DNA from 2 places in the Massilia sp. genome. Region 1 is predicted to be linked to the other one. Evidence: predicted binding sites of a transcription regulator. Region 1 holds the regulator's gene; the other holds the start of a gene.
What was found. The regulator FNR, encoded in region 1, switches genes on or off when oxygen is low (the NO sensors DNR and NnrR bind a similar motif). The targets are predictions, from matches to a motif close to TTGATNNNNATCAA.
Positions count from the first base shown of each region.

Region 2: a site for FNR is predicted at 5,248-5,261, ahead of ACK4S9_RS14480 (OmpW/AlkL family protein). Genes of this name have one in related genera too.

Region 1 covers NZ_JBKBOV010000034.1:10,798-22,794, forward strand. The annotation lists gene ACK4S9_RS16890 (hypothetical protein) at 1-1,255, shown strand, start outside; gene fnr (fumarate/nitrate reduction transcriptional regulator Fnr) at 1,445-2,209, shown strand; gene ACK4S9_RS16900 (metallophosphoesterase) at 2,219-3,052, opposite strand; gene ACK4S9_RS16905 (VOC family protein) at 3,098-3,526, opposite strand; gene ACK4S9_RS16910 (hypothetical protein) at 3,621-4,193, opposite strand; gene ACK4S9_RS16915 (serine hydrolase domain-containing protein) at 4,193-5,572, opposite strand; gene ACK4S9_RS16920 (DUF885 domain-containing protein) at 5,569-7,401, opposite strand; gene ACK4S9_RS16925 (ThuA domain-containing protein) at 7,693-8,454, shown strand; gene ACK4S9_RS16930 (hypothetical protein) at 8,571-9,041, shown strand; gene ACK4S9_RS16935 (FixH family protein) at 9,042-9,578, opposite strand; gene ccoG (cytochrome c oxidase accessory protein CcoG) at 9,595-10,986, opposite strand; gene ccoP (cytochrome-c oxidase, cbb3-type subunit III) at 10,983-11,930, opposite strand; gene ACK4S9_RS16950 (cbb3-type cytochrome oxidase subunit 3) at 11,923-11,997, opposite strand, start outside.
Region 2 covers NZ_JBKBOV010000025.1:59,090-71,086, reverse strand. The annotation lists gene ACK4S9_RS14505 (serine hydrolase) at 1-1,434, shown strand, start outside; gene ACK4S9_RS14500 (serine hydrolase) at 1,536-3,206, shown strand; gene ACK4S9_RS14495 (peptidoglycan recognition family protein) at 3,362-3,979, opposite strand; gene ACK4S9_RS14490 (CoA-binding protein) at 4,092-4,517, shown strand; gene ACK4S9_RS14485 (glutathione peroxidase) at 4,612-5,211, shown strand; gene ACK4S9_RS14480 (OmpW/AlkL family protein) at 5,322-5,933, shown strand; gene pabB (aminodeoxychorismate synthase component I) at 5,941-7,776, opposite strand; gene slmA (nucleoid occlusion factor SlmA) at 7,797-8,372, opposite strand; gene ACK4S9_RS14465 (HAD-IA family hydrolase) at 8,403-9,146, opposite strand; gene ACK4S9_RS14460 (TraB/GumN family protein) at 9,187-10,089, shown strand; tRNA gene ACK4S9_RS14455 (tRNA-Thr) at 10,117-10,191, opposite strand; gene argB (acetylglutamate kinase) at 10,235-11,164, opposite strand; gene ACK4S9_RS14445 (cysteine-rich CWC family protein) at 11,275-11,478, shown strand; gene ACK4S9_RS14440 (alpha/beta hydrolase family esterase) at 11,604-11,997, opposite strand, start outside.

The DNA of each region.
Region 1 (11,997 bases):
CGATTACCTGATCGTCAACCCGCCGGTCGCGCCGCCCGGCCTGCGCACGGTCTCGGTCACGGTGCACCGCCACGGCAGCGTGGCCCTGAGCGAGGCCGAGGCCGACAGGATCCTGGCCGACATGGGCGCCATCCTCCAGAACGACGACACCGGGCCGGACGTCGCGACCCCGGTGCGCTTCGTGCGCAACGGCGCGGTCCGGGTGCTGCCGGCAAACATCCCCGGCACCATCCAGACATCCAGCGACCTGAATGCCCTCTTGAGCGCCGGCAGCGGGGTCAAGATCGTGCAGGCGATCCGCTGGTGCGGCGGCCCCGGCGACAGCATCATCGGCTGCGCCCCGGTCGGCAGCGCTTCGGTCAACGTGGCCGCGGTGCGCTTCACCGCCGACCAGGAAGGCCTGATCTGGGTGCACGAATACGGCCACAACTGCGGCCTGGGCCACCGCACCGACGACCCGCGCGCGGTCATGTACCCGTCCGTCGGCACCGACCACAACGTCGTCAACGCGGCGGAATCCTCGACCTTCCTTTCGGGTCCGCTCAACATCACGGGCAAGGTGATGCCGGCGGCGGCCTGCTCCTGCGGCGCCGGCGGCCTGGCGCTGCCGGCCGACGTGCGCGACTTCGTCTCGCGCCACTGGGTGGAAGGCGTGCCCTGGGAACTGGCCTCGCAGTACGGCGAGCAGGATGCCCGCCTGCTGCTCGACTGGCTGGTAAACGAGCCGGAACGGCACGAGGAGTTCCTGACCCAGATCGTGGCCACCCTCGGCCACATCGGCAGCGAGATCGCGGTCCAGCCCATGATCGACTTCGTGCAAAGCCCGCGCGCCGGCCGCGCCGTGTTCAACGCCAAGAACACGGCCCTGCTGCGCCTGGGCGACCTGGCCAACCAGTCCGGCAGCCGCGCCGCGCTCGACTTCCTGGCGCGGGTCGCAAGCGACATGGACCTGGCGCGCACGCTGGCGGCGCCCCAGGCCAGCGCCGAGACGCAGGCGGCCAAGGCGATGCAGGACGTGGTGGCGCCGACCCTCGAGACCCTGGCCGCCGAGATGGCGGTATCGGCCACCTTCGGGCTGGCGCTGGCCGGCACGGCGCAGTCGCAGCAGGCCGTGGAAGCGCTCAAGGGGAACGCCGACGCCTTCGCGACCGTGAACCAGGCGGCGCAGGAAGCAGCCGAGATCGCCGCGACCGTGCGCGCCAAGGGCCGCCAGGAGTATTACAGGATGAAGGCGCAGCACCGGCATCACCTGTAATCGGGACTTGTAGGGTGGACGGCTCGCCGTCCGCGCGTTCAAACCGTCTTTGATTCGATGGAACGTCTATTCGACTGACAGCCGGACGCGCGGTCGGCAGAGCCGACCACCCTACTGTATTCTGGAAATGAAAGCCACGAACGCGGCCTTTGTCTATAATGGTCGCGTCCGCATTTTCCTGTCCTCGTCATGAACCAACCCATCTCGCTTCCGGGCGAAGCGCCGGTCAGCATCCAGGCCCTCAAGACCAGTTGCAGCGCCTGCAGCATGCACCAACTGTGCCTGCCGATGGGCCTCGAGGACGCCGACATCAACCGCCTCGACCAGATCATCGGCCGGCGCCGCCGCCTGGCGCGCGACGAGCGCCTGTACGCCATGGGCGAGCCCTTCCGCAACCTGTACGCGGTGCGCTTCGGCCATTTCAAGACCTACCAGGTGAACGCGGCCGGCGAAGCCCAGATCACGGGCTTCCAGATGGCCGGCGAACTGCTGGGCATGGACGCGATCAGCGGCACCCACCACTGCGACGCCGTGGCCCTCGAGGACAGCGAGGTGTGCGAGATCCCGTTCGCGCGCCTGGAAGAGCTGTTCGGCCACGTGCCGGCCCTGCTGCGCCACTTCCACCGCATCATGAGCCAGGAAATCACGCGCGAACAGAACGTCATGCTGCTGCTCGGCAATATGCGGGCCGAGCAGCGCTTCGCCGTCTTCCTGGTCAACCTGTCGGCACGCTACGCGGCGCGCGGCTATTCGCCGAACAGCTTCCAGCTGCGCATGTCGCGCGAGGACATCGGCAACTACCTCGGGCTCACCATCGAAAGCATCAGCCGGCTGCTGTCGCGCTTCAAGAAGCAGGGCTGGCTGCAGGTGGACAAGCGCGAAGTCACCCTGCTCGACCCGGCCCGGCTCAAGGCGCTGGCCGCCGGCACCGAGGTCTGCAGCCCGATGGGCTAGCAGACCGGATCAGAGCTCGATCACCAGGTCCGGGCGGAAGGCTTCCTGCTCGCCCTTGCTGAGGTAGCCGAGCGGGTTGGCCACCACCCGGCAGGACCAGGGCCGGCCGGCCTCGACGCCGCTGACCACGTAGTCGTTGGCGCAGTGCAGGTGGCCATGGATCCAGACCTCGGCCTGCGGGAACAAGGCGTCGAGCGCATTGCAGAAGCCCGCGGTGCCGGGCGTGAGGCCATAGCGCGGATCGGCGCTTCGCAGGCTGGGGGCGAAGTGGGTCACCACCACCGTGGTGCCGTCGAAAGGCGCCGCCAGCGCGCCGCGCAGCCAGGCCTGGCACTCCAGCGCCATCTCGCGGATGCCCTCGGCCAGCACCTTCTCGCCGTTCTTCAAGGTGGTGTTCTTCGACAGATACCAGTTGGCGGCGCGGAAGGCCTTTTCGCGCTTTTGCAGCTGCTTCGTCAGGTCCTGCTCCTGCAGCGCCAGCGCGTCGAAGTCGCTCCACAGGGTGGTGCCGATGAAGCGGATGTTCCCGATGACGAGCGTTTCGCGATCCAGCCATTCGATGCCGAGGCGCGCGCAGCTGGCGCGCAGGCGCGCATGGGCCTCGTGGTAGTCGAGGCCGTCGAATTCGTGGTTGCCGGGGATGTACAGGACCCGTGCCTTGGCCGCGCCGGGGCGCAGGGGCGAAAAGCGTTCGAGACCGAAATCAGCGTCGGTCAGGCGCGAGCCGGATTGGTAGGAGCCGATGTCGCCCGCCAGGACGACGACGTCGGTGTCGGCGCGGATCTGCGGATGGAAACCGGCGTAGCGTTCGAGGTGCAGGTCGGAGAAAAGCTGGATGCGCATGGTCGGCGCAGTATAGCGGTTTCCGCCGCTGGCTGCGCCGCCGTCTCAGAAGCTGACGCGCACGTGAGGCGCGCTGCGCTTGGCCTCGCCGTGGTAGACCGCCTCGATGTTGTTGCCGTCCGGGTCGAGCACGAAGGCGCCGTAGTAGCCCGGATGGTAGGCGCGCTCGCCGGGGCGGCCGTTGTCCCTGCCGCCGGCGGCCAGGGCGGCGAAATAGAAGGCGTCGACCATCTTGCGGTCGCGCGCCTGGAAGGCCAGGTGGTGGCGGCCGGTGAGTACGCCCTGCGCGGCCTGGCTGTCGCGGCTGGAAACGAACAGTTCGTCGGCCCAGAAATAATCGTCGCCCTCACCACCCAGCGCAATGCCCAGCACCCCGAACACGGCCCCGTAGAACCTGCGCGAGGCGGGCAGGTCCCTGACCACGAGCTGGATGTGGTCGATGAGACGGCCGCGGTAGATTTCCTGTGTTTCCATGCTGCGCTCCCGGGGAAGATTGTCATGAATTACAGCGTGTGAACACGCAGTGTAGGGGCAAAAACGCGCGAGGACAACGCTTGTCCGGCAGTCCTCAGGACACGGGCGGCAAGTCGCCGCGGGCGGTGCGCTCGAGCATGCGCAAGCTTTCCCTCTCGATGCGTGCCGGCGGGACGTGGCGCAGCACCTGGTCCGCAAAGGCGGGCAGGCCCGCCATGACGATCGGGACGCGCAGCATCTCGCCCGATTGCAGCTCGATCTTGAACCAGCGCCCCAGGTTGCCGTAGCGGATCGCGCGCACCTCGTCCCAGCGGAAGGCCAGGCGCGTGCCCGTCGGCCGCCCGAAATCCATGCCATCTTCGGACACCAGGTGCCGGGCGTAGCGGTAGTCGGCCACCAGGTAGGCCGGCAGCAGCATCATGGCGACGAAGAACACAGTCGACACCGCGTTGGTCCCCTCGATCGGCAGGACATGCGCCGCCACCGGGACCGCGGCAAAGCACAGCACGCCCGCCACGCCGATGATGAGCATGACATACGTGTGCCGCACGTGATTGCCGGCTGTCCGATCCGCGCGTTGGCGGCTGTGCGCAAGCCAGCGCCTGAACAGTGCCATCGATGCCATCCAGAACAAGACGCAGGCAAGCACGCGCAGCCAGTCGGGCATCAAGGTTCTCCTTTCTTCGGTGCGGCGAGCGCGCCGCGGTACAGGGCGTCAGTGATGCGCTCCTGGAAGCGCGCCTCCGACGAAAAGCGCCCCGGGTGGCGGTCCGGGTCGTCGCCCACGCCGCTGGCCACGTAGATCATGCCGTTCTTCGTGCGCGGGTCGAACACGAACAAGGCGTTCAGGCCCCAGGACCAGCCCAGGTGGCCGACGCCGGTGAAGCCGCCGCCCTCCACCAGCCGGTCGCCGCTGGCCCGGCCGTCCTTGACGATGCTGACGTCGAGGAAATGCTGGTTGCCCAGGCCCCAGGCGTGATACAGGCCGTGGAAGTTGTCGCTGTCGCCGTTGCCGCCGTCGGCGTCCAGCGTCCACTGCCGCGACAGCATGGCGGCCACCGTCGCCGGCTGCAGTATCTGCCGGCCCCGATGGTAACCCCCGTTCATCAGCATCAGCATGAGCTGCGCCAACTCGCCCGCCGAGATGCGCAGGCTGCCCTGCGGACCGAACACCGTGCCGTTGCTGCCCACCACGTAGCGCTCCAGGCCCGGGGGCGCGAGCGGCGGATTCAGATGGAAGTCGTCGGATTGCGCGATCCAGGGCCCTTGCCGGTCCCAGCGCTCGTCGCCGTCCTTTTCGCGGCGCCGGTACAGCGTCGCCGCATCGTCCACCTTGGCGGGTGCGAAATCGGCCAGGTAGAAGCCGGCCTTCAGCCCCATCGGGTCGAACACCAGGCGCCGCATCAGGCGGTCGAAGCGCTCGCCGCCGGCGCGCTCCATGATGGTGGCGACGATGCCGGAATTGAAGTTGACGTATTCGAAGTAGCGCCCCGCCGCATGGGTGCTGGACCACATGGCGCCCTTGCCGTGCAGGCGCCCGCCCGGCTGCAAGACCTCCTTCAGGTCGACCGCCGGGTCGAACTTGAAGCCGCCCGCGTCGCGCAGCGAGGAGGTGTGCGTGAGCAGCATGCGCAGGGTGATCGGCTGGTCCGGGAAGTGCGGGTTACGCAGCCGGTAGCCGAGATAATTGCTCACGTCCTCGTCCAGCGCCAGCCTGCCCTGCTCCACCAGTTTCATCGCGCCCAGCGCGGTCACCAGCTTGGACACCGAGGCGATGCGAAACATCGTGTCGGCATCCATCGGCTGCGCAGGCAGGGTGGCGCTGGCCAGGCGCTTGTGGCCGAACTGGCGGCTGTAGACGATCTCGCCACCGCGGATCGCCACCACCGCCAGCCCGGGCAGCGGGATGGCGGGGTCATCGACGATGGCCTGGAGCTGCCGCGTCAAGGCCACGGCCTGCTGCGCGGACAAGGGCGCGGCCGCGGCCGCGCATGACAGCGCCGACAGCGCCAGGGTGGCCAGCGCCGACTTCATGGAAGGCTTCAAGCCTTCTTCTGCTTGGCGATCCAGCCGTCCACCAGCTCGCCCAGCACGTCGAGCGGCACCGAGCCCGCGCCCAGCACCAGGTCGTGGAAGCCCGCCAGCGAGAACTTCTCGCCCAGCTCCTTCTTGGCCTTCTCGCGCAGGTCGATGATGCGCAGCATGCCGATCATGTAGGCATTGGCCTGGCCCGGCCAGGCGACGTAGCGCTCGACTTCCTGGGCGCCGATGCCGTAGTCGATCGCCTGCTGGCGCGTCCATCCCTTCGAATGCAGGCCGGTGTCGACCACCAGGCGGCGGGCGCGGAACAGTTCCGAACCGAGCGCCCCCAACAGGCCCGGCACGTCGCCTTCGTACCAGCCCTCTTCCACCGCCAGGCGCTCGGTGTACAGCGCCCAGCCCTCCGCGTGGGCGCTGCCGCCGCTGAAGATGCGCTGGCTGCGGAATTTCGGGATGCCGGTCAGCTCCTGCTGGATCGCCAGCTGGAAGTGGTGGCCAGGCACCGCCTCGTGGTAGGCCAGGCTGCGCATGCGGATCATGTCGAAGGTCGGCCCGCGCAGCGGCACCCAGAAGATGCCCGGACGGGTGCCGTCCGGCGCCGGCAGCGTATAGTGGGCGGCGGCCGACGGCTCGGTCAGCGGCGGCACGCGGCGCACCTCGACCGGCGCGCGCGGCTTGAGGTTGAACAGCGGGGCGCTCCTGCGTTCGGCGTCCTTCACCATCTCGCCGTAGCTGGCGATGATGGCGGCGCGCGGGTCGCCTTCGCCTTTCGGCTGGAAGCGCGCGTCGAGCTGCTTCATGCGGGTTTCGATATTGCCCTCGGTGAGGCCGAGCGAACGCAGGTGGCGGTCCATCTCGCCCTCGATGCGCGCCACTTCGCGCAGGCCGATCTCGTGGATCTCGTTCGGGGTCAGCTTGGTGCTGGTGAAGTTCTCGACCGCGCGCGCATAGGCCGCGCTGCCGTTCGGAAGGCGCGAGATGCCGGCCACGTCGCCGGTGCGCGGATGGATCTCCGCCATGAATTCCTGCACGCGCTTGTAGGCCGGGCGGATGCGCTCGTCCACGATGCGGGCGGCGCGCGCCAGCGCGGCGTTGCGGGTGTCCGGATTCAGGCCTTCCATTTTCTCGGTACGCTGGGCCAGCGAGGTCACCAGCACGTTCTCGTTCGCCGCCGGCTTGAGGAAGCTGTCGACCTGGAATTGCGCGCGTTCGAGGATGAAGCGCGGCGGGATCAGGGACTTGGCGGCGGCCTCGCGGGCACGCGCAAGCGCCTCGTCCATCCGGGTGCCGACCTGCTCCAGGCGGGCCAGGTAGTTGTCGAGGTCCTGCGGATTGCGCAGCGGGTGGGTGGTGTTCATGAAGTTGACTAGGCCGACCTGCACGCCGCTGAACTGCGAGAACACGAAGGCATGGTCCTCGTATGGCTCGTTGGCGATCACGTTCTGCAGCGACCAGCGCATGACCGCGGCCGAGATGCGCTGGTTCTCGTCGAGCGGGCCGGCCATCCACTTGTCCAGGCGCGCCAGGCCGGTCCTGGCCAGGGCCTGCATCTTCTGGCGGTGAGCGCGGGTCATCGGCGTCAGTTCGCGGTCCAGCCTGGCCTGCTCGGCGCCGCTGAAGTACTGGGTGGAAGTCGCCATCTGCGGGTTCAGGCGCACCCAGTCTTCGGCGAACTTGTCGGCCCAGGTATCGAAGGCCTTGTTCGGCTTGGCGCTAGACGCCTTGGCCGCGGGCGCGGCCAAGGCGGCGCTCGGCAGGCTTGCCGCCGCGATGGCGGCGGGGATGAACAGGGCGGCAATGGCGGCGCGCAGGCTGCGCTGGCGGAGGGATGGCATCTTGGTCTCGTTTCCTTGGTCGTTGTCGTGTCGGTCGACGGCGCGCGCGCCGTGCTTGCCGCGCAGGAATCTACCATGGAAAAGCTCAAGGAAACAACGCTGGCGTAGTACGTACGGGCTTGCAGGACAGCATCTGTCCAGGCGCGGCGGGCAGCGTCCGAAGTGCGGCGGGAACGGCATCCGAGCCCGTCACGCCCCATAAGTTCGATGTTTGAACTATTATTGCCGAGCGCATCCGCTCGGCTCACCACCTCACCAGTGGTGAAACAATAATTCAAATGTGAGACATAAATGAAATATTCTTTCATGGCGCCAGCCCTGCTGGCCGCTTCCCTGCTGGCCGCCGCGCCGGCGCAGGCCCAGCAGTTCAGCGTCCTCGTGTTCACCAAGACCGCCGGCTGGCACCACGACGCCGTGCATGCGGGCGTGACCGCCGTCGAGGAACTGGGCAGGCTGCACGACTTCAAGGTCTTCTGGACCGCCGATCCGGCGCGCGTGATGAACGACGCCGAATTGGCCAAGTACCAGGCCGTGGTCTTCCTGCTCACCACCGGCGACGTGCTGGACGAGCAGCAGCAGGCCGCGTTCGAGCGCTACATCCGCAAGGGCGGCGGCTTCGTGGGCGTGCATAGCGCCTCGGATACGGAGTACGGCTGGCCCTGGTACACCAGGATGGTCGGCCACATGTTCAAGGTGCACCCGGCGGTGCAGACCGCCGTGCTGCAGGTGCGGGATCGCAACTTCCCCGGCATGGAGCGCTTTGCGCCGCGCACCCTGTTCACCGAGGAATGGTATGAGTTTGGCCCGCCCACTTCCCCCAAGCTGAACTACCTCCTGAGCGTGGACGAGTCCACCTACAAGCCAGAGACCGGCAAGAGCCGGGGCATGGGCGCCTTCCACCCGGTCAGCTGGTACCAGGCCTACGATGGCGGCCGCGCCTTCTACACGGCCCTGGGCCACATGCAGGCGACCTACCGCGACCCGGTCTTCCTGCACCACCTGTATGGCGGCATCTACTGGGCGGCGACCGGGCGCGGCTTCAAGGCCGACTAGATGTGCGCGTAGCGCAAGGGGCTTGGCGCGGCAGGCCGCCTTGCTGCCGCATCTCAAGAACGGCGCCGCGCTGGGCGATTAAGCTGTTTCCACTTGGCAATCAAATGGAGGCAAGCATGGAGACGACAGTAGCGGCAGCAGACAGTGTCATCCGCGATGACGGGGCGATCGTGCTGTGGAACCCCACGGCCGCCGCCCTCTGGAGCCTGGCCCTCACACCGGCGTTCGGGGCCTGGCTCCACATGCGCAACTGGGAACGCCTGGGACAGCCGCGCCAGGCCCGCCAGGCGCGCTGCTGGTTCGCCGGACTACTCCTGATTTCCCTGGCCAGTGCCGTCGCCGGCGCCGCCGGCGCCCTGCTCGGCCGCGACGATCTGGTCGCGCCCTGGTGGAGCTCGCTGGTCCTGTTCGGCGCCTGGGTAGGCTTGTCGGCCTATCCGCAGATCAGGCACGTCGACGACCACCATGGCGAAGGCTATGCGCGCCGTTCCTGGGCGGCGCCGCTCCTGATCGGCCTGGCCGCGATCTGCGCCATTCCGTTCGCGGCCGCGCTGATTGCCGGCTACCGGGCGGCGGCGGGCCATTGATCATCCTTCCCCGCTCCCGGGCTGCGCGTCCGCCACGATTTCCAGCACCGGCTCGCGCTGCCAGCTCCAGCTGCGCGCCAGGCGCCAGTCGCGCGCCCCGCCCTCCGCCACCACTTGCCAGTGGGTCGCCTCCAGCGCCGGCGCCTGTGCCACGAAGCGGCCGCGGGCGTCCGGCAAGGCTTCCAGGACGCGGTCGCGTTCCGGCTGGGTCGGGTGCGCGAGGCGGATGTGGAAGGCTGCGCGCACCGGCTCGCCATGGCTGAGCAGGGTGCCGGTGATGCGCCCGGCTGCGGCGTCGTAGCTGGCTTCGAGGCGCAAGCCGAGGCGGCTCGCGGCGCGGTCGCGCCGCAGTTCCTGGTTGATGGCCTTGCCCTGCTTGTAGTAGTCGCCGACCACCATCGCGTCCGGCCGGCTGGTCGCCAGCCAGATCATGACGACGCCGCCGACCAGCACCAGCACCGGGCCGATCATCAGGAACCAGGGCCAGCGGTGCCGGTACCATGGTTCGGCCGGCTGGAGGCGCATGTTCGTTTGCATGTTGTCTGTTCCTTTCTTACCTGGGCACGATGAATGCCGCTTCTTCCGTCACCTGCAGCGCGGCGCCGTCTTTTGATGCCAGCGTGAAGGCGATCCGGTTCGAGCCGGGCCGGGCGTCCGCGCCGGCGACGCGCACCCGCACCGGCACGGCGCGAGTGGTGGCCGCGTCGATCTCGACCACGTCCCCGTCCACCACGTTCGCCGAGGCGATGCCGTCGACCGTGATGCGCAGGCGCAGCGGCTGTTCAAGCGTGTTCATCACCTGCAGCCGGTACACGTTCTCGATCATCCCGTCCTCGACTTCGCGTCCCATCGAGCCGCGGTCGCGGATCACGTCGAGCTTGAGCGGGTTGCGCAGCGCCAGCGAGGCCACCATCGCCGTGCCGAGGATCGCCAGCACCGCGGTATAGATCAGCACGCGCGGACGCAGCACGCGGCGCCGCACCTCGCTCGGCGAGAGTTTCGCGGCCAGGGCATTCTCGGTGGCGTAGCGGATCAGGCCGCGCGGACGCTTCACCTTGTCCATCACGCCGTTGCAGGCATCGACGCAGGCGGCGCAGCCGATGCACTCGTACTGCAAGCCTTTGCGGATGTCGATCCCGGTCGGACACACCTGCACGCACATGCTGCAGTCGATGCAGTCGCCGCTGCCGGGCGAGGCCATGCGCGCATTGCGCGGCTCGCCGCGGGCGGCATCGTAGGTGACGATCAGGGTGTCCTTGTCGAACATCGCGCTCTGGAAGCGCGCATACGGGCACATGTATTTGCACACCTGCTCGCGCAGCCAGCCGGCGTTGCCGTAGGTGGCGAGCGCATAGAACAGCACCCAGAATCCTTCCCACGGTCCCGGGCCGAACGAAGCGATGTCGAAGCTCAGTTCGCGCACCGGCGTGAAGTAGCCCACGAACGTGAAGCCGGTCCACAGGGCCACCAGGCCCCAGGCCGCGTGCTTGCCGCCCTTGCGCGCGATCTTTTCGAGCGTCCAGGGCTGGCGGTCGAGGCGGATGCGGGCGCTCCTGGCGCCTTCGAACCTGCGTTCGATCCACAGGAAGATCTCGGTGTAGACCGTCTGCGGGCAGGCGAAGCCGCACCACACCCGGCCCGCCACCGCAGTCACCAGGAACAGCCCGTAGGCGCACAGGATCAGGAGCGCGGCCAGGTAGATGAAGTCCTGCGGCCACAGCACCAGTCCGAAGAGATAGAACTTGCGGCTGGCCAGGTCGAACAGCACCGCCTGGCGGCCGTGCATCTCGAACCACGGCAGGCCGTAGAACAGCAGCTGGGTGAGCCAGACGCAGGCCCAGCGAAGCGAGGCGTAGCGGCCCTTGATCTCGCGCGGGTAGATCTCTTCGCGCGCCGCGTACAGGCGCACCACCGCCTCACGCGGCAACTGCGCGGGGGCATTCATTTTGCTTGCGCCGTCACGATGGGTTTCATGTCGGCCCCGTTCGACAGGCTCCACACATAGGCCGCCAGCACGTGCACCTTTTCTTCGCCGAGGAACTCGCCGAAGGCCGGCATGGTGTTGGTGCGGCCCTTGCGGATGGTCTCCATCACGGTCTCCGGGCTGCCGCCGTACAGCCACACCTTGTCCGCCAGGTTGGGCGCGCCCATGGCGTGGTTGCCCTCGCCCTTCGCGCCATGGCAGGCCACGCAGGCGGCGAATTTCGGCTTGCCGAAGGCGACCTTGATCGGATCGGCCGGCAGGCCGGAGAGCTCGCGCACGTAGTGGGCCACGCTTTCGATGTCCTTGTCCGAACCGAGCGCCGCACCCATCGGCGGCATGATGCCGACGCGGCCCTGCATGATGCTTTGCTTGATGACGGCCGGCTCGCCGCCGTGCAGCCAGTCGCGGTCGGCCAGGTTCGGGAAGCCCTTGCTGCCGCGCGCATCCGAACCATGGCATTGCGCGCAATAGGTCAGGAACAGGCGCTCGCCGATGGCGTGCGCCTGCGGGTCGCTTGCCACCAGCTTCAGGTCCTGGTTGGCGTACTTCGCGAACAGCGGGCCGTACTCCGCCTTCGCCTGCTTCAGTTCGGCCTGGTACTCGCCGCTGGAGTTCCAGCCCAGTTTGCCGGCATAGCTGCCCAGGCCCGGATACAGCGCCAGGTAGGCAAAGCCGAACACGATGGTGAGCCAGAACAGCACGATCCACCAGCGCGGCATCGGCGTGTTCAGTTCGGTCAGGTCCTCGTCCCAGACGTGGCCGGTGGTTTTCTCGGGCTTGCCGTCGGCGCCCAGCTTGACGCGGTAGCTCGACTGCGACCACAGCAGGATGCCGCAGCCGAGGATCGACAGCACGGTGATGACGGCGACGTACCAGTGCCAGAACTCGTTGAAGAAATCAGCCACGCTCGCTCTCCCCTGCTTCGTCGGCCGCATCGTCCATGAAGGGCAACTGCGCCGCCCGGTCGAAGTC
Region 2 (11,997 bases), on a different contig from region 1:
ACCACGAAAGGTGTGAAAATGGCGCCCGAGATGGCCATGCGCATCGGTTCGATGACCAAGCAGTTCACCGCGACCGGCATCCTGCTGCTGGCGGACGAAGGCAAGCTCTCCGTCGAGGACGAGATCACGACCTACCTGCCGGACTACCCGACCCAGGGCAAGAGAATCACCATCGAGCACCTGCTGACCCATACCTCGGGCATCGTCAGCTACACCGGCAAGCCGGGTTATGCACAGCGCGCGCCGCAGGACACCACGGTGGCGGCCCAGATCGACTCCTTCAAGAACGACCCGCTGCAGTTCGAGCCGGGCAGCGCCTGGCGCTACAACAATTCGGGCTACTACCTGCTCGGGGCCATCATCGAGAAGGTTTCCGGCCTGCCTTATCACCAGTTCCTCGCCCAGCGCATCTTCGAGCCGCTCGCGATGGCGCATACCGCCTACGAAGGTCATGAGCGCGGCGAGTGGCCGAGCGCCGCCGGTCACTCCCCGCTCGAAAAAGGGTTTGGTGCGGCCCGGCCGCTCGGCAAGAACCAGTCCTATGCCGGCGGCGAGCTGGTGTCGACCGTGGACGACTTGGCGAAATGGGACGCGGCCGTCGGCCGCCAGCTCCTCAAGCCGGCGACCTGGCAGCGCGCCTTCACGTCCTACAAGCTGGCGGACGGCAAGGATAGCCACTACGGCTATGGCTGGGAGCTGACCCTGATCCAGGGCGAGCCGACCATCGGCCATAGCGGCTCGACCCGGGGCTTTCGCTCCTACGGCCTGCGCGTCCCGAGCAAGGGCGTGTACGTGGCGGTGCTGACCAACGGCGACGCCGGCACGGTGGTGCCGGACGTGGTGGCACGCCGGGCTGCCGCCGTCGCCATCGGCAAGCCGCTGCCGGAATTCAGGGAAGTGGCGCTCGATGCAGCGGCGATTGACGCGGTGGCCGGTGCGTACACGTTTGAGAAGGACACGCAACGCGTATTCCGGCGCGATGGCGAATTCCTTTCCCTGCTGCGCCCCAACCGTGGTCCCCTGGTCTTGCGGGCCATGTCGGCCAACGAGTTTTTCGTGCCGGATACGGCGGACTGGTTCGTGTTCCAGCGCGAAGGGGGCAAGGTCACGGGCGTGACCTACCACCAGGATGGCAGGGCGTTGAACCACGTGCGCAGCGGCGAGGCGCCGCCGCCGCGCATCGTGGCGAAGATCGCGGATGCGGTTTTCGATGCGCATGCCGGCCGCTACGAGATCCAGCCGGGCATGGTGTTCGAAGTGACGCGCGACGGCAGCCGCTATTTCGTGCAGCCGAGCGGCCAGCGCCGGGTCGAGATCTTCCCGCTGAGCGAAACCCGCTTCTTCGCCCGCGACGTCGACGCCGAGCTCAGTTTCGAAGGCCAGACCCTGCGCTTCACGCAGGGCAGCCGCCATTTCTCCGGTCGCCGGATTTGACCGCCTGGACCGTGTAAACAACCATTCGTCGCCCGGCGTTTGCCGTCCAGGCAAGCCGGGCCTATGCTTTTCAGGCCTCTACAACAAGAAAGGGACCGACCATGCTGCTTCGTACCGCCATGTGTGCTGCCGTGCTGCTGTTGTGCCAACCGCAGGCTGCATTTGCCCAGGATGCCGTCAAATCCGCGACTGCCGAGCAAGACCTGGCCAGCCGCATCGACGCCGCCATCGCGCCGTATTTCAAGGCCGACGCGCCGGGCGCCACGATCATCGTGGTCAAGGACGGCAAGCCCGTGCTCCGTCAGGCCTACGGCATGGCCGATACGGCGAAGGGTGTGAAAATGACGCCCGAAATGGCGCTGCGCCTCGGTTCCATCACCAAGCAGTTCACGGCGACCGCCATCCTGATGCTGCTTGATGAAGGCAAGCTGTCGCTGGACGACGACATCACGAAGCACCTGCCGGGCTACCCGGCCAAGGGAAAGAAGATCACGATCGAGCACCTGCTGACGCATACCTCGGGCATCCCCAGCTATACGGGCAAACCGGGCTACATGCTCAACATGGCACAGGACGTCACTGTCGCCCAGATGATCGACAGCTTCAAGAACGATCCGCTCGAGTTCGAGCCGGGCAGCCAGTACCGCTACAACAACTCGGGCTACTTCCTGCTCGGTGCGATCATCGAGAAGATCTCGGGCCAGACCTATGCCGGCTTCCTCGAGCAGCGCATCTTCAAGCCGCTCGGCATGCGCGACACCTATTATGAAGGCTTCGGCAACAGCAAGGCGCCGGTGGCGGCCGGCCATAGCCGCGCCGAAAAGGGCTATGGCGCCGCCGCGCCGCTCAGCATGACCCAGCCCTATGCGGCCGGCTCGCTCGTGTCCACGGTGGACGACCTGGCGCGCTGGGATGCGGCGATCGCCAAGGGCCGCCTGCTCAAGCCTTCCAGCTGGCAGCGAGCGTTCACTTCGTATCGCCTGGCCGACGGCAAGGCCACCGGCTATGGCTACGGTTGGGACGTCAGCAAGGTGCAGGGCGAGACGGCGATGGGCCACGGCGGCGGCATCAACGGCTTCAGTACCCATGCGCTGCACGTCCCGGACCGGAAGGTCTACGTGGCGGTGCTGACCAACAGCGACAGCGGGCCGGCCAATCCGGGTCTGGTGGCGCGCAAGGCGGCCGGCATCGCCATCGGCAAGCCCTACCGCGAATTCAAGGAGGTGGCGCTGGATGGCGCAGCGCTCGACGCGGTGACCGGCACCTACGAGGTCGAGAAAGGCGTACAGCGCGTGTTCCGCCGCGGCGGAGATGGCCTGGTCATGCAGCGCAGCGGCCGGCCGCCGGTAGCACTGAAGGCCGCGTCGAAAGATACCTTCTTCGTGCCGGGCGGCCTGGATTGGTTCGAATTCCAGCGTGACGCTGCAGGCCAGGTGACGGCCGTGACGCTGCACCAGGATGGCAACGCGCTGGTCCATCAGCGCATCGGCGACGCACCGGCCGGGCGCAAGGCGGTAAAGATCGCCAGCGCGGCCTTCGATACCCGCGTCGGCCGCTACGAATTGCGTCCCGGCTTCGTGATGGAGCTGAGCCGCGAGGGCGACCGCTATTTTGCCCAGGCCACCGGGCAGCCGAAGCTGGAGATATTCCCGATGAGCGAGACCGTGTTCTTCTCGAACGAGGTCGATGCCGAGATCAGTTTCGAGCCGGCGGCCGGCCAGGGCTTGGTGCTGAAGCAGGGCGGGCGCAGCATCCCGGCGCGCAAGCTTTGATGGGGTTTCGTAGGGTGGGCGGCTTGTAATCTGGGCCACTGGCCCAGATTACCCCACGCGGTGATAGTTAGTGGATGAGACTACGCGCGGGCAGATCTAGCCTGGTTTGAACGCGTGGGCGGGAGACCCGCCCACCCTACGTTATCGCGGCTGCTCTAGCGTTTCTGGGCTTGTTCGCCCGCCAGGCGCAGCGCCACCTTGTGGCGGAACCAGTCTTCCTTGACGTAGCGGTACAGGTTCGCCCCCGGGCACACGGTCTTGCTTGAATAGTCCCGGTGGCTGCGGATAGCGTCCAGCGACACCTTGTACTTCGCCGCCAGCAGCGCCATCAGGTCGACCACGGCATCGAGCTGCCGCTGGTTCGGCTCCACTTCCTCGAAGTTGCCGACCACCTCGATCAGGGCGTGCCCGCTGGGGTCGTACTCGGTATTGGTGTCGCCCGCGAAGTCGATGTTGCGCGCCTCGTAGATGCGGCCATCGAGGTCGATCACGTAGTGGTAGGGGATGTCGAGCCAGCCCTTGCTGGCGCGCGACCAGGACTGCAGGCGGCGCAGGTAGGCTTGCGGATCGGTGCCCGCCTTGAAGGGCTCGCCCTGGTGGTGCAGGGTGATCTGGGTGATGGCGTGGCGGCGCGCCTTTGACGCGTCGGCCGGGGTTCCGCCCCAGTTCGCCACGGGGACGATGGCGCGTTCCACCGCGGCCAGCGGTTCGGCCGCGTGGACGGGCAGCGAGAGAAGCAGGGCGGCGAGCAGGGAAAGGGCGGTAGGGCGCATGTTGGGCATGGAAATCAAAGGTGCCCGCATCTTTTCACGTTTGCGCCCGCGACGCCAGCAGTGATGCGAATCTGATAAGCTGAAAGCCGAATCACCATCGAGCCAAGCCACCATGAGAAGCATTGCCCAGATCCTCAATGACAGCAAGACCATCGCCATCGTCGGCCTGTCGAACAAACCCGACCGCGCCAGCCACGAGGTGGCCGCCTACCTGCAGGAGCACGGCTACCGCATCGTGCCGGTGAACCCGAGCTATGCGGGCGAGACCATCCTGGGCGAACAGGTCCACGCCACGCTGCAGGATGCGGCCGACGCCCTGGCCGGCAGCGGCCAGCGGATCGACATCGTCGACTGCTTCCGCAAGTCCGAGGACATCCCGCCGATCGCGCGCGACGCCGTCGCCGTGCGCGCCGGCTGCCTGTGGATGCAACTCGACATCGAGAACCAGGCCGCCGCCGACCTGGCGCGCGCCGCCGGCCTCGACGTCGTCATGAACCACTGCATCAAGATCGAGCACCGCAGCCTGAACGCGGGCTGAACGGATATCGTCCGGGCGCCGCGGGCGGCCGGCGGTCTTTACAGGCGGCGGCTGCGTTACAATCGTGGCATCACCAACCAGGGAACTCCCCGCCATGATCAAGACCACCGCCCTGCTGTTCGCTGCCTTTGCCGCAGCCAGCGCCGCTCTTCCTGCCGCCGCACAGGCCACGTCCACGCCGGGCGCGCCGGCCGCCGCGCGCATGCCGATGAGCTGCCCCGCCATCCTCAAGCAGAACTTCAAGCGCCTGCAGGACGACGCGCCGCAGGACCTGTGCCAGTATGCCGGCAAGGTGGTGCTGGTCGTGAACACGGCCAGCTACTGCGGTTTCACCAAGCAGTACGAAGGGCTGGAGAAGCTGTATGCGAAATACGGCGGACGCGGCCTGGTTGTGCTGGGCTTCCCCTCGAACGACTTCGGCAAGCAGGAACCGGGCAATGCCAAGGAAATCGCCGACTTCTGCTTCAACACCTATGGCGTCAAGTTCCCGATGTTCGCCAAGAGCGTGGTCACCGGTCCGGAAGCCAACCCGCTGCACGCCAGCCTCGCCAAGGCCACCGGCCAGGCGCCGAAGTGGAACTTCACCAAATACCTGATCGGCCGCGACGGCAAGGTGCTTGAACATTTCCCGAGCAAGGTGACGCCGGAAGACCCGGCCCTGGTCGGCAAGATCGAGCAGGCGCTCGCCATGTGAGTCGGAACCAATAACCACATTCTTAATGTGGTTATTTTGATCCAGATCAACGATTTTTTTGCTCTGCATCAATATTCTTCCTTTCGTTACATGACGAAAGGAAGAAAAACATGAAAACCTTGTTCAAGCATGTGCTGGCGATGTCTCTCGCGCTCGCCGGCACCCAGGCCCTGGCACAGGATTCCAACTGGATGCTGCGCGCCCGCGCCGTCCACATCGATCCCGCCAAGCATTCCGCGCCCCTGGCCGGCAGCGGCGCCGCCGACCGCATCCACGTGGCCAGCAAGACCATCCCGGAAGTCGATATCTCCTACTTCTTCACGCCGCACCTCGCGGCCGAACTGATCCTCACCTATCCTCAAAAGCACGACGTCACCCTGGATGGCGCGCGCATCGGCAGCTTCCGTCACTTGCCGCCGACCTTGAGCGCCCAGTACCACTTCGCGCCGCAGGCGAAAGTAAGCCCTTACTTAGGCGCGGGCCTGAACTACACGCGGATCTCGCGCGTGAAGCTGCTCGGTGGTGCGGGCGACCTCGAGAACGACAGCTGGGGCCTGGCGCTGCAGGCAGGCGTCGACATCCGGCTCGATGCACGCTGGTCGCTGAACCTCGACGTGAAAAAAGTGAACATCCGCAGCGACGTGATGGTCGGCGGCGCCAGGGCAAGCGCGGTGAAGGTCGATCCGGTGCTCTTCGGCCTCGGCCTCGGCTACCGGTTTTAACTAGCGCTCAAGCTTGCGGGTCGTCCAGCAGGACCGCCCGCAGCGGCCCGCGCAAGGCATTGCAGACGACGATGTCGTCCGCCTCCGCCAGCATCGCGCGCGTGATGGTCTGTTCGCTGGCGCGCCAGGCCGGCGCCTGCAGCAGCACCGCCCGCATCACGCCCGGCAGCAGGCCGCTCGACACGGGCGGCGTGATCCACTCGCTGCCGAAACGCAGGAACACGTTGCTGCGTCCCCCCTCGGTCAGTTCCCCGCGCTCGTTGAAGAACAGGGCGTCGAAAGCGCCTTGCGCCTCGGCGGCGCGCCAGGCCGCGTCGTAGCGGCTGCGCACGCTGGTCTTGTGGCGCAGGAAGACGTCGCCCGAATGGGTGCTGTCCTTCGCCAGCAGCAGCGCCACCGGTTCGCGCAAGGGGACCTGCGGCGCCGCCTGCACGGCCAGCGCGCCGCTGTGCGCCACGGCCAGGCGCAGCCGGTGCAGTTGGCCCTGGGGCAGGGCCAGGCAGGCGTCGTTCAGGGCCGCGCGGGCCGCGCCGTAATCGAACGGATGGCCGAAGTAGCGGCAGGATGCTGCCAGGCGGTCGAGGTGCTGCTCGACGTGGCGGCAGCCCTCGTCCCGGGAGGCGCGCAGGGTTTCAAAAATCTCGAACTCGTTGTGCAGGCCGGTGAGGAAGCGCGCCTTGAGCTGGCATTCGGCATATTCGGAGGCGGCCTCGCTGTCGTAGACGATGCCGGCGCCGACGCCCAGCTCGCCCTTGCGGGTGCCGCCTTGCGGCGCCCCCAGCGCCAGGGTGCGGATCGGGACCGACAGGCAGAAATCACCGAAGGCCTTGCCGCCGCCTGGGGCGGGCGGGTCGAACCAGCCGATCGCACCGGTATACATGCCGCGCGCGCTTGGCTCGAGTTCGTGGATGATCTCCATGGTGCGGCGCTTCGGCGCGCCCGTGATCGAGCCGCAGGGGTAGAGCGCGGCGAATACCTGCTCCAGACTCGCATCCTCGCGCAGGCGCGCCTGCACGGTCGAGGTCATCTGCAGCACGCTGCCGTAGCGGCGCACCTCGAACAGCGCGGGCACCTCGACGCTGCCGGTGGCGGCGACCCGTCCCAGGTCGTTGCGCAGCAGGTCGACGATCATCAGGTTCTCGGCGCGGTTCTTGCTGTCCGCGGAAAGCGCCTTGGCGCGTTCGTCGTCGACGGCATCGATGCCGCTGGCCGGGGCGGTGCCCTTCATCGGGCGCGCCAGCAGCCTGCCGGCGTCGTGGCGCACGAACAGTTCGGGCGAGAAGGACAGCACGGCGCTGCCGTCCGCCAGGGCCACCAGGGCGCCGTAGGGCACGCGCTGGCGCTCCCGCAGGCGCGCATACAGCTTGAGGAGCGAGCCGTAGGTCTCGAAGCGCAGGCGGTAGGTGTAGTTCACCTGGTAGGTGTCGCCGGCGGCGATGTAGTCGCGGATGCGGCCAATCGCCTCGGTGAAGGCCGCCTCGTCCACGTTGGGCCTGATGCCGGCCACGCCCGCCCGTTCGTTCGCCGGCGCGCGGGTGGCGATCCAGGCCTCGACCTGGCTTGCATCCAGGTGCTCGCATTGCTCGAACAGCAGCACCTGCGCCAGTGCGCCTTCCACCGGGTGCGCCGGCACGCCTTGCAGCTGCGCGCCCAGTTCGTAGGTGAGGAGCGGCACCGCGTACAGGCCGCGTCCCAGCGCTTCCTGCAGCTCGCGCAGCAGCTGCGGCCAGCCGGCGGCATCGATGCAGTGCAGGGTGCCGGCGTGGCGGCTGTACAGGCGCGAGCGGGCGTCGCCTGCGGCGCCGGCGTCGTCCAGCAATGCGAATACTTCCTGGGTGTCCATGATGCCTGTGCAGGAAGCCTTTATGCCGCCAGCAGCAGCGACAGCTGCAGGGCCGTGCCTTCGGCCGGGTTCTGCTTGAAGCCGCTCTTGGCGAAGCGGTGCCAGCGCCCGGTCACGTAGCTCACCAGGAGGCTGGCGCGGGCCGCGACGTCGGTCTCGAGGCCGTGGCCCTGGGTGACGGCAACCCGCAAGGCGCCCTTGAACGCCATTTCGATCCGGTCGTAGAAGCCGTTCATGCGCAGCTGCAGGCGCTCGTCCTCGCCCACCAGCGCGTCGCCGATCAGCACCCGGGTCATGCCCGGGTTGTTGGCGGCGAAGGACAGCAGCATCTGCAGGATCGCGTGCGCCTGGTGCACGCCGTCTTCCTCGCGCTCGGCGATCTGGTTGATCAGGCCGAAGACGCTCGATTCGATGAACTCGATCAGGCCTTCGTACATCTGCGCCTTGCTGGCGAAATGGCGGTACAGCGCCGCCTCGGATACCGACAGGCGCGCCGCCAGCGCCGCCGTGGTGATCTTGTCGCCCTTGGGCTGCTCGAGCATCGAGGCCAGGGCCTGGAGGATTTGCAGTTTGCGCTGACCTGGCTTGGTTGCCATGTGATCCCTAGTGTCGTGTTGTTGTTGGTATTAGCGCAGCCGGTGCAGACGCGCCGGAAGCTGCCGCACGGATTTTACTTTGACATCGACGTAGCCGGGGCGTTTCAGGGTCCGCGGCAGTGGTCCGATGCGCGGCCCGGCTTTGCCGATCGGGTCGCTCATGCGCAGGTACTGCGTCACCCAGACGGTGCGCAGTCCGAGGCGGCTGGCGCTTTTCAGGTTGGCCAGCGTGTCCTCGACCAGGATGCAGCGGCGCGCGGCCACGCCGTGCTTGCGCAGCAGGCGGCGCAGCATCAGGCTTGACGGCTTGGGGCGCAGCTGGCGGTGCACGTGCATGTGCTCGATCGCGACGTGGTGCGCGAAGTGCCGGCTCAGGCCCAGGTGGCGCATCACGTCGGTCGAGTAGCGCGTGGGCGCGTTGGTGAGCAGGATCTTGCGGCCCGGCAGGCGGCGCAGCAGCGTGCCCAGTCCCTTTTCCGCGCGCACCAGCTTGTCGAGGGCGCCGAGATCGTGCGTGACGTGCAGGAAGTCGGCCGCCGACACCCCGTGGTGGCGGATCATGCCGAGCAGGGTGGCGCCGTAGCGCTTCCAGTAGCCCAGGCGCGCCGCATCGACCTGCGCCTGGGTGGCGGGCGTGCTGCCGTCGCCCAGCACGCGCCCGATGTAGGCGTTCATGTTGGCGCTGATGGCCGGGAAGATCGCATGCGAGGCATCGTGCAGGGTGTTGTCGAGGTCGAACAGCCAGACGGGGGAGGGGAGGGTATGATTTGCCACAGTTTCAGTTTAAAAGCGCAAACACAACAAGGGGAAATGAATGCGACGACGTCCGATTATAGTGGTGTTCCTCAGCTTGTTCCTGCTGGCCTTCCAGGCGATGGCGGCCGAAGTGGGCACGGCGCGGGGCGCGCTGTTCAAGGCCACGGACAAGGGCAATACCTTGTACCTGTACGGCACCATGCACGTCGGCCGCGCCGACTTCTATCCGCTCGAGCCGCGCATCCGGACGGCGATCGCCGCCGCGCCCACGCTGGCGCTGGAAATCGACATGAAGGGCGACCCGGCCGCGCCCGCGGCCGCGGTCCAGCAGCATGGCATGTTCCCGCCCGGCAGCCCGGGCTATGCGGGCCTGGCGCCCGAGCGCCGCGCGCGCATCGAGGCGGCCCTGCGCAAGCATGGGCTGGAGCCTGCCGCGGTGGCGCAATTGAAACCCTGGATGCTGGTGACGATGCTTGCCGTGTTCGACACCGTCAAGCTGGGCTACGACCCGGCCCTGGGCGTCGACGACCACCTCGCCACCTTGGCGCGCCAGGGCAAGACCCGCATCGCCGAGCTCGAGACCATGCAGTACCAGGCCAGCTTGCTGAACCGCCTGTCTGACGAAGAACAGTGGCGCCTGCTGGAAGAAACGCTGGAAGACATGGCTTCGGGCCGCCAGTTGCGCGAAACGCGCGAGCTGCTCGATGCCTACGAACGCGCCGACCGTCGCGCGCAGGAAGCGCTCATGCGGCGGCTGGAGAGCGACGACAGCCTGAGCGGGAAGTTCACGCGCGAGCTCCTGCTCGACGAGCGCAATGGGCCGATGGCGGACAAGGTGGCGGCGCTGCTGGCGCGCGAAAACAATGCGGTGGTGGCGGTGGGCCTGCTGCACCTGCTGGGACAAGGCGGACTGCCCGAGCTGCTGCGCAAGCGCGGCATCAAGGTGGAGCGGATCTACTAAAGGGGGAGGGTACTGCAGGAAGAAGAATGGTGCCCTTGACGTGGATTGAACACGTGGCCTCTCCCTTACCAAGGGAGTGCTCTACCACTGAGCTACAAGGGCATTCAGGTCATTTTCTGTGGCGGATATTTCCGCCACAAAAAAATTAGTGAGACCGGATCATAGTGCCAAATGCCTGCTCGGTCAAGACTTCCAGCAACAAACTGTGTTCGATGCGTCCGTCGATGATGTGCACGGTATTCACGCCCGACTTGGCGGCGTCCAGCGCCGACGAGATTTTCGGCAGCATGCCGCCCGAAATCGTGCCGTCTTCGAACATCTCGTCGATCTCGCGCGCCGACAGGTCGGTGACCAGGTTGCCTGCCTTGTCCTGCACGCCGGCGATATTGGTCATCATGATGAGCTTTTCGGCCTTCAGGATCTCGGCGATCTTGCCGGCGACGACGTCGGCATTGATGTTGTAGGCCTGGCCATCCTGGCCGAAGCCGATCGGCGAGATGATCGGGATGAAGGCGTCGTCCTGCAGCGCCTTGACGACGGCCGGGTTGATCGCCTCGATCTCGCCGACGAAACCGATGTCCAGGAATTCGCCCGGCTTTTCCTTGTCCGGCATGCTCATGCGGCGTGCGCGGATCAGGCCGCCGTCCTTGCCGGTCAGGCCCACGGCCTGGCCGCCGTAGTGGTTGATCAGCATGACGATGTCCTGCTGGACCTCGCCGCCCAGCACCCACTCGACCACTTCCATGGTTTCCTCGTCGGTGATGCGCATCCCCTGCACGAAGGTGCCCTGCTTGCCGATCTTCTTGAGCGCATTGTCGATCTGCGGACCGCCGCCATGCACCACGACCGGATTCATGCCCACCAGCTTGAGCAGGATGACGTCGCGGGCGAAGCCGTGTTTCAGGCGCTCGTCGGTCATGGCGTTGCCGCCATACTTGATGACGATGGTCTTGCCGTGGAAATTACGGATGTAGGGAAGCGCCTCGGCCAGGATCTGCGCCTTGATCTGCGGCGATACTTTCGTCAGATCGTTGGGCTGGTCGTCGGTGTTCAGGCTGGTCAGAGTAGCGTTCATGGAGGGTCCAAATTAAATGTCGCAAGATTTTAAGGCAACAGGGTAGTACTTGTGCTGATTATATGGCGTCTTGTTGTATTTTATGGGCTCGATCCCCACCGTAAAGAACCATGAGTAGCGTTTCCACCCCGAGACCATGCAGCCGCTGCGGCGCCGAATTCGGCTGCGCGATGCTCCAAGGCAGCCCCGAGCCTTGCTGGTGCACCACGCTGCCGCCCGCCGTGCCGGTGCCGCAGGAAGCCGTCGGCTGCTGGTGTCCGGCCTGCCTGCGCGCCCATATCGAAGCCGAGCTAACAAAGCGTCAAGGTTCGTAGGGGTGGTCCAGTCCAGTGGACTGGACCACGCTCTGCCGACCGCGCGTTCAAATCACGGTAATACTGCCTGCACGGCTGTTCCTCGGCCGGTTGAACGCGCGCACGGCGTAGCCGTGCACCCACCGTTAGCGCCGCGTCCGGAAAAACCGCAACATCTCCCTGCTCGCGTCCGGTCCGCGCCCGTCGGTATAGCTGCCGCGCGCGCGCCCGCCCGACCAGGCATGGCCCGCCCCGTGGATCAGCCAGTGCTCGGCATGCACCGCTCCGTCCTCGCGGTGGTGCAGGGTGCGCGTATAGGCATGGCCGTCGGGCACCCGTCCCGGCTGCGCGGCGCGGCGTGTCGCCTGGCGCGCGCCCTGGGCGATGAGCTGGTCGGCATTCGCCGGGTGCACGGTGGTGTCCTGGTCGCCATGGAAGACGATGACCGGCAGCGGGCGTCCGGGCAGCTGGGCGTGCGCTTGCGCGCGCCGGAACTCGCCCTTCATCGCCGCCAGCGCCGAGGGCAGGTCGTGCGCCGAG